One region of the Rhodococcus sp. FW305-130 genome, then DNA from elsewhere that is predicted to be linked to it. Evidence: riboswitches for the same ligand, from Rfam matches in the RefSeq annotation. Region 1 holds a riboswitch; the other holds the start of a gene.

The links. Region 1 has a riboswitch for thiamine pyrophosphate ahead of AC3WQS_RS30170 (TenA family protein). Riboswitches for the same ligand answer to the same signal wherever they lie in the genome.
Region 2: it holds a riboswitch for thiamine pyrophosphate, as region 1 does, so the genes downstream of both, thiO (glycine oxidase ThiO) here and AC3WQS_RS30170 (TenA family protein) in region 1, are expected to answer to the same signal.

The regions. Positions count from the first base shown of each region.
Region 1 covers NZ_JBYTAP010000014.1:48,333-52,657, forward strand. The annotation lists gene AC3WQS_RS30165 (carboxylesterase/lipase family protein) at 1-1,524, opposite strand, end outside; TPP riboswitch at 1,655-1,750, shown strand; gene AC3WQS_RS30170 (TenA family protein) at 1,738-2,481, shown strand; gene AC3WQS_RS30175 (ABC transporter substrate-binding protein) at 2,481-3,509, shown strand; gene AC3WQS_RS30180 (ABC transporter permease) at 3,487-4,290, shown strand; gene AC3WQS_RS30185 (ABC transporter ATP-binding protein) at 4,287-4,325, shown strand, end outside.
Region 2 covers NZ_JBYTAP010000009.1:289,927-294,251, forward strand. The annotation lists gene AC3WQS_RS26775 (NUDIX hydrolase) at 120-764, shown strand; gene AC3WQS_RS26780 (hypothetical protein) at 844-975, opposite strand; gene thiE (thiamine phosphate synthase) at 1,224-1,919, opposite strand; TPP riboswitch at 1,946-2,092, shown strand; gene thiO (glycine oxidase ThiO) at 2,092-3,171, shown strand; gene thiS (sulfur carrier protein ThiS) at 3,168-3,383, shown strand; gene AC3WQS_RS26800 (thiazole synthase) at 3,376-4,128, shown strand.

The DNA.
Region 1 (4,325 bases):
GTGATCGGGGTCGCTGACGAGGGTGTCAGCCGAGTCGATCAACAGCGTCGACCGCCTCTCTTCCTCGTACGGCGCCCAGTGCTTCGAACCGTCGAGAGCTGCCGGCACGGCATGCCGCGCGAAGGCCAACCATCGCCGTTGAATACGGCCGGCTACCTCCATCGCAGCCTTCCGTCCACCCAGCCAGAACGTGGGGTCGACGTTCAGGGTTCCGAAATTGCCGAATACATAAGGTAATTCGGTCGCGTGGCCCGCACCGATCCGCGCCGCCTTGAGCATCGGCGTCGCGTGATCGAAGCGGTAGACCCACGTAGGGGAATGCCTGCAGTGGGCGTCGGCGATCCACAGAGTCGGCATGCGAAACGCCGCGTCCCGCGACAGTGCCAGCGCGCCACTTGGTTTCGCGTGATCAGGGTAAGCCGACATGATCTCGGCAAGTTTGGTCGCGGAGATGTCTGGGTGATCATCCGCCAGCAGTTGCAGCATGGCCTCGACCGACTGCGCGCTCACCGGCATCAGCGGAGACTTCATGAACTTGAAGATCGACGCCTCGTCCTTGTTGGAACCGATGATCAGTGGAATTCGGTGCGCGTAACCCTTCTGGAAAGCCGCAACCGGGTAGTGCGGCACCAGATCACGATCGACAACGGGTGCCATCGCCAAAGTTCCCGGAATCCGGGTCGGAATTTCGTTGACCAGGTCATCGCTTGCCTTCACGAGCAGTTCCAGATCCGTGGTCAGCAGATCGCCTGCGTCTTCAGGGTCGATCGAGAGCAGTTCGAGAAACCGCTCCGCCACGGTCTTGGCGCGCTCGGCCCCGTAGACGGAGGTCGCGGGAGGACTCTGGGCAATCGCACGATGGAACAGACCTTCGGCGCTCGGACAGGTCATGAGCGTCGTGATGGATCCTGCGCCGGAGGACTCACCGAACACCGTCACCGCACTCGGGTCACCCCCGAAGGCGTCGATGTTGTCTCGAACCCATTCGAGTGCCGCAATCTGGTCTCGCAGACCACAGTTCGATTCGAAAACGGTATCCGCGGTGGAGAATCCAGACAGGTCCAGGAATCCGAGGGCTCCGACGCGATAGTTGAAGGAGACGAGAACGACGTCACCGGTTTCAGCCAGATGACGGCCGTCGTAAATCGTTTGGGCGGCGGACCCGAGGCAGTAGGCGCCGCCGTGAATCCACACCATCACCGGTCGCGGCGTGCCGTCGGGGCGCGGGGCCCACACGTTGATCGACAAGCAGTCCTCGTCGATTTTGAAGGCCCGGTCGATCGGAACCGCCGGGCTCTGGCCCTGCGGCGCGATCGGCCCGAACTCACGACAGTCGCGCACCCCGTCCCAGGGCTCAGCGGGTTGCGGCGCGCGGAACCTCCGCGCACCCACCGGCGCTGCTGCGTATGGCATGCCCTTCCACGCGAATACTCCGCCATCCGGATACCCGCGGGCTTCTCCGCCGCGGGCACGGATCACGAGTGTTCCGTCCTCGCCGAGATTCGGTCGAACGTCGGTCTCCATGTCTGAATCCCCTCCCGACCCGCGCGTGTGGCAAACAAGACCAAACGTACCAACATAAGGCCGATGTGCGCCGACTACTCAACTGCCAGGTAGGCGCCGACGAAGCAGAGGCTCGGTGTTAAGGTCGCCTAGTTCTGACACGGGGTGCTCCGCATGGGCGGGGCTGAGAACACACCCGGGAACCTGATCAGGTAATGCTGACGAAGGGATGTCATGGCTACTACGCAGCCTGCATACAATTCTGCCGAAAACTCGGTGGCCACAGCGCCGTCGACGGATCGGTTCACCGATCGGCTCTGGGCCGAGACGAAGGTCCTCCGCGAGTCGATCGACTCACTCGAGTTCCTCGAACGCCTCGGCGACGGAACCTTGCCTCTCGACGCGTTCCGCACGTACATCGAGCAGGACAAGCTTTATCTCGAAGGGTATTCGAAAGCGTTGTCCCTGGTCGCGGCCCACGCCCCGGATCCGCAGTCGGCGGGCTTCTGGTCGAATTCCGCGTCCACGGCAGCGACAGTGGAATCTGCGCTTCACGACGGACTTCTCACCGGTGGAATTCTTCCAGCGGGATCGGGAAGGCTCGAGCATTCGCAGGCCTGCCTGGGATACGTCTCGTATCTGACGGCGACTGCGGCAACTGCGCCTTACCCGGTCTCCGCAGCGGCAGTACTCCCCTGCTTCTGGATCTACGCCGAGGTCGGCCGCGATCTTGCCGCTTCAGCGCGCGAGGTACTCGACGCCGATCCGTCGCATCCGTACGCACAGTGGGTCACGACGTACGACGCACCCGAATTCCACGAGTCGGTGGCGCAGGCCCGCGTACTGGTCGATGCTGCGGCCGAAGCAGCCACCGAGACAGAGCGTGAGGCGATGAGTGAAGCATTCCGCATCGCCAGTCGCTACGAGTTGATGTTCTGGGATTCCGCACTCCACCAGCAGCCTTGGCCGGCGTCGTGATGTCGTTTGCGGCGCTGCGCCGCACACTTGCCACGTCTGCCGCGATCGCAGCCGCATTCACAGTTCTGACCGGATGCGCCGCTGACACCGGCTCTTCCGACGGGACCATTCGGTTCGCACTCGACTGGACCCCGAACACGAACCACACCGGTTTGTACGTTGCACTCCAAGAGGGCTACTTCGAGGACGCCGGTCTGGACGTCTCGATCCTGCCGTACAACAACACCTCTCCCGACACCCTGGTCGACGCCGGCAACGCGGAGTTCGGCATCAGCACACAGAGTCAGGCCACGTTCGCCCGAGCGGCCGGCGCCGCCACGACGTCCGTCATCGCGCCACTTCAGCACCGCGCCACCGGCATCGGTGTGAAGGCGGATCGTGCGGACATCACGCGCCCGCGTGATCTCGACGGAAAGACGTACGCTGGGTTCGGCGATCCCGGCGAAGTCGAAACGCTGCAGCAGATCATCCGCAACGACGGCGGGACCGGGAACTTCACGACGGTCACGCTCGGAACGTCTGCTTACGAAGCCGTGTACTCGGGGCAGGCAGATTTCACGGTCTCCTACTTTGCGTGGGAAGGCCTCGAAGCGGAGCGAAACGGAACTCCGATGCGGTACTTCCAGTACACCGATTACGGCTTCCCCGATGCGTATTCGATCGTGATCAACGGCAACCAGCAGTGGTTGAAGGACCATCCCGACGAGGCACGCAAGTTCGTCAACGCCGTTCAACGCGGATATCAGACTGCTGCCGACAACCCGGACCAGGCCGCGCAGGATCTCATCGACGCGAACCCCGGAGCTTTCACCGACGAAGACCTCGTCCGTGACAGTCAGCGGATGCTTGCCGCCGACTACATGAAAGACGCCAACGGCGTCGTCGGTACGCAGAACCTCGAAACCTGGTCGGGTTATTCGGGATTCCTCTTCGACAACGGATTGCTCGCCGGACCGGACGGGAAGCCGTTGACCCAGAAGCCGGACTGGTCGGAGTACTTCACCAATGAGTATCTCGACGCGTCCTGACGTGAGCGGACGGCTGGTCTCGGCCATGCGGCGGGCGCTTCCCGCGCTCGCCGTGGTGGTGCTCCTCGTGGCGGCGTGGCAGATCTACGTCGAGATCAGTGGGATTCGGCCGCAAGTACTTCCGTCTCCGGGGCGCGTTCTGTCCCAGGGGTGGGACAACCGCGAGATCATCTCCGGCCACGCCTGGTCGACATTGCAGGTCACGTTGGTCGGCTTCACTGTTTCACTGGTGTTGGCCTGGATTCTTGCTGTGGTCGTGGACTTTTCGCCGTGGTTGTCACGCGCGCTGGTACCACTTTTTGTCGTCTCGCAGACCTTGCCGATCATCGCCATTGCGCCACTGATGATCATCTGGTTCGGCTTCGGGTTGCTGCCGAAGGTGTTGGTGATCGCACTTGCAACGTTCTTCCCCATGACCATCGGACTCATCGAGGGATTTGCCGCGGCCGACCGTGAAGCGGGCGCTCTCCTGCGCAGTATGGGCAGCACTCGCTGGCAGGAGTTCCGATACGTCCGCCTTCCTTCGGCGATTCCGCGATTCTTCACCGCCCTGCGTATCGGTATCACCTACGCGGTCGTGGGCGCGGTGTTCTCCGAATACGTCGGCGCTACTTCCGGTTTGGGCATTTACATGAGCACCCAGAAGAACTCCTTCCGCACCGATCTGGTGTTGGCGGCCGTACTGGTGACCGCGTTGATCAGCGTCACGCTGTACTTGCTGACGTTCGTCATCGAGCGCATCGTTGCACCATGGGCGATGAACGAAAGGTCGCGGACATGACCGACCCGACGGTCGAGGAGGCAATGGTCGAAATT
Region 2 (4,325 bases), on a different contig from region 1:
GATGCCGCCGAGAAATGATTCAGGGCATCTTCGCGAGCATATAAGCATCACCTACACCTGGAGCAGTTTGAAACGGTTAGTGTGGGACAACGGCGAGAGCAGGCGGAGCGAGGTAGTCGATGCGTGGTGACGGTGACGGTTGGTCGATCGGACCGGACGGTACTCGGCATTGGGGTAAACACGGAGCCGCTGGACTGCTTCTGCGCGCCCCCGATTCGGACGGATCGCCCCTGGTCTTGCTGCAGCATCGTGCGGCGTGGAGCCATCAAGGTGGTACCTGGGCATTGCCCGGTGGAGCACGGGACTCACACGAAAGCACGACGCACGCCGCTGTCCGGGAGGCACACGAAGAAGCCGGAATCGCCGAAGACGCCGTTCGCGTCCGCGGTGAGGTAGTGACGATGCACGCGGAGAGCGGGTGGACCTACACCACCGTCGTGGCTGATGCGGCACATCCACTGTCGACGGTTGCCAACGGTGAGAGCACCGAGTTGCGGTGGGTGCGTGAAGCCGACGTCGATTCGCTGCCATTGCATCCGGGATTCGGTTCCTCGTGGCCCGAGCTCCGGACTGCGCCTGTACCAGCCGAGACCGAAGACCTACAGCCCGGCGACCCACACACCGTCGTACTCGAAGACGGTGGCTTCGGATGGTTGTCGGGCAGCTCGCACCAAGGCAGTTCCCACCGAGGCAGTTCCCACCAAGGCAGTGAGCAGTCAGGCAGTGACCAGAACCTGTCCGAGGCGTCGAGTACGCAGTCTTAACAGGGCATATACAGCAGAAGGGCCGGACTCCTCAGGAGTCCGGCCCTTCTGTGTTTCGGTCTCCCGACCGAAACGAGGCTCAGCTGAGCGAGTTCAGCGCCGTGATGAAGCTGACCGCGGTGATACCGAGCTTGAGCAGCTCGCTGATCTTGCCGAGGTTCAGGTCTTCGAGCGATTCGGTGCTGAGCGAGCCGGTGTCGAGGGATCCCATTTAGTGCTCCTAGGTTCAGTTAGTAACTGGAGGTAAACTACAACAAACCGAATGGGATGTGACACGCAATCGAAACAACTGTGATCAAGATCACGTAATCCGACTTTTCGGACATCCAATCGCACCTAGGAACTGGGGGTTTGTTGTCTGATCGGACAACTTCCGTTCATGTTTCGAGTCAGGCGTGCTGACCCGTAACTGTGCAGAAATCGCCCGGCAAACAGTTGACGGTCGCCAGTTACCGGTTTTCAGCGTCCAGCGACGGCGGCGGCGAGGCGCTGCGCAGCCGCCTGGGGATCCGACGCCTGCGTGATTGCACGCACGACGACGATGCGCGTGGCACCGGCATCGAGCAGCTCCGGCAGGCGTTCCTCGTCGATGCCGCCGATTGCGAACCATGGGCGCGGCGGTGCGGCGTCGGCGGTCGATCGAACCAGTTCCAGACCGGACGCACTTCGATTCGGTTTGGTCGGTGTCGCCCAGACCGGCCCGGTGCAGAAGTAGTCGACGCCCTCTTCGATTGCGGCCAGACTCGCCTGCGCGCGACTACTCGTCGAACGCCCGATGACGACGTCTTCACCGACAACGGTTCGTGCGTAGGGGACGGGAATGTCGTTCTGCCCGAGGTGGAGGATGTCGGCACCGGAAGCCATCGCGAGATCCGCGCGATCGTTCACGGCCAACAATGCGCCGTGGCGTCGCGCTGCGGCCGCGAGAATGCCCAGTGCTACCAGTTCGTCCTTGGCCTCGAGCGGGCCGAACTCGCGCTCACCGGCAGAGCCCTTGTCACGCAATTGGATGATGTCGACTCCGCCGGACAATGCTGCCTCGGCGAACTGCGCGAGGTCGCCTTTCTCGCGGCGCGCGTCGGTGCACAGGTACAGCCGTGCTGCTGCCAGGCGCTCGCGCCGGTCGATGACGTTACTGGGATGTGTGGGGTGCACGGAGCAAACGGTAGCCTCTAGGGAGCAAGGTTCGACACGGGAGTCCTGAAACGTCGTTGTCACTTTTTGTCGTGACTGCGAGGTTCGTGGGGCTGAGAGGGGATCGCGACCAGATCCCGACCGTCAGACCTGACCCGGATCATGCCGGCGCAGGAAGTGGAGGTGGAGTTTCGTGAGTACACACGCTCGTACGGTGTCGGTTGTCGGCGGCGGTGTCATCGGTCTCGCCATTGCGTGGCGAGCCGCCCGCGACGGGTGGTCCGTTCGGTTGTACGACCCGTCCATTGGATCAGGTGCTTCGTGGGTGGCGGGCGGAATGCTCGCCCCGCTTTCCGAAGGCTGGCCGGGTGAAGAGACAGCGTTGACGGTTGGTGCGGCGTCCCTGGAACGGTGGCCGACGTTCGGTGAGGAGCTCGGAAAGTTCGGGCCATCGGTCTTCACCGCGGACAGTTCGCTGACGGTTGCACTCGATGCGGCCGACGCGCAGGACCTGCAGACCATCGCCGAGTGGGTGACCGCGCAGGGCCATGAACTCGAAGTTCTCGGTCGCGCCCGCATCCGCGAACTCGAACCGATGCTCGGCCGGGGCATCCGGTCGGGACTGATGGCTGTCGGTGAGTCCGCCGTCGACAACAGACTTCTGCTGGAGGCGTTGCAGAAGGCCTGTGCGGAATCCGGTGTCGAATTGATCGCGCGTGCCGTCAACGACCTCGCCGAACTCGATACCGACCAGATAGTGCTCACCGCCGGTATCGCGTCACCCAAGCTGTGGCCCGGGTTACCGGTACGCCCGGTCAAGGGCGAAATCCTTCGCCTGCGGAGTAGGCCTGGAGTCACCCCGGCGCCCAGCCGCACCATCCGCGGAAGCGTCCACGGGCGGCCCGCCTACCTCGTCCCGCGCGGTGACGGAATCGTCGTCGGCGCAACACAATACGAGTCCGGTGAGGACACACAGGTCACGATGGCCGGAGTACGCGACCTGATCAACGACGCCGAGGCACTGATGCCGGCGATCGGCGAATACGAACTGTACGAATGCGCGGCAGGCCTGCGTCCCATGACGCCGGACAACCTGCCCTTGATCGGGCGCGTGTCCGATCGTGTTGTCGTCTCCACCGGACACGGACGCAACGGTGTCCTGCTGACGCCCGTCACCGCCGATGCGACGGTCGCGTTGCTGAACGGCACATCTTTGGTCGAGGTAAAAGGAACCGAACCCGAGCGGTTCGCAGTAGTTAAGGAAAATTCATGAGTGAGCAGGTCCCGATCGGGATCACCGTCAACGGCGAAGATCTCGAGTTCGATCGAGCAGTCACGGTGACCGAGCTACTGACGCACCTCGAGTTGCCGAGCAAGGGTATCGCCGTCGCCGTCGACGGTGCGCTCTTTCCTCGCGGGCGTTGGGACGAATCCGTCGGACGTGGTTGGGAAATCGAGATCCTCACGGCGGTGCAGGGTGGCTGAGCAGGACCTTCTCACTATCGCTGGCCGCACCTTCGGTTCCCGGCTCATCACCGGAACAGGCGGCGCCGCCAACCTTGCGGTGCTCGAGGAAGCGCTTGTCGCCTCCGGCACCGAACTGACCACCGTCGCGATGCGGCGAGTCGACGCGGCCGGCGGCACGGGTGTTCTGGACCTGCTTCGTCGTCTCGGAATCGAACCGTTGCCGAACACCGCCGGGTGTCGGGGCGCCGCCGAAGCAGTGCTGACGGCGCAGTTGGCACGCGAAGCGCTCGAGACGAACTGGGTCAAACTAGAAGTCATCGCCGACGAGCGGACGCTGCTGCCCGACGCAATCGAACTCGTCTCCGCCGCAGAACAATTGGTGGACGACGGATTCACCGTTCTGCCGTACACGACGGACGATCCGGTGCTGGCGCTTCGCCTCGAAGAGGTTGGTTGCGCTGCGGTCATGCCGCTCGGTTCACCGATCGGCACCGGGCTGGGTATCGCGAATCCGCACAACATCGAGATGATCGTCGAGCGCGCCGGCGTGCCCGTCATCCTCGACGCCGGGATCGGAACGGCCAGCGACGCCACCCTTGCCATGGAGTTGGGCTGCGACGCCGTCCTACTTGCGACAGCGGTGACGCGGGCCAAGAATCCCGCGCTGATGGCGTCGGCGATGCGTCACGCTGTCGTGGCAGGTTTCGAGGCGCGGCACGCCGGCCGGATCCCCAAGCGATTCTGGGCTCAAGCGTCGTCCTGAGGGACGAGATCCGGGTGATTTCTCGGGGTTCTGCCCGAATTGCCCGGACTCATGTCCTACCTGAGTACCACTCGGAACTAGACCTGTGGCCGATGTGCTGGTCATTGCCGGTAGGGCAGAGTTCTCCTCATGATTGAACTGAGGGGATTGACCAAGGTTTACGGACCGACGAAAGCGGTGGACGATTTGTCGTTCAC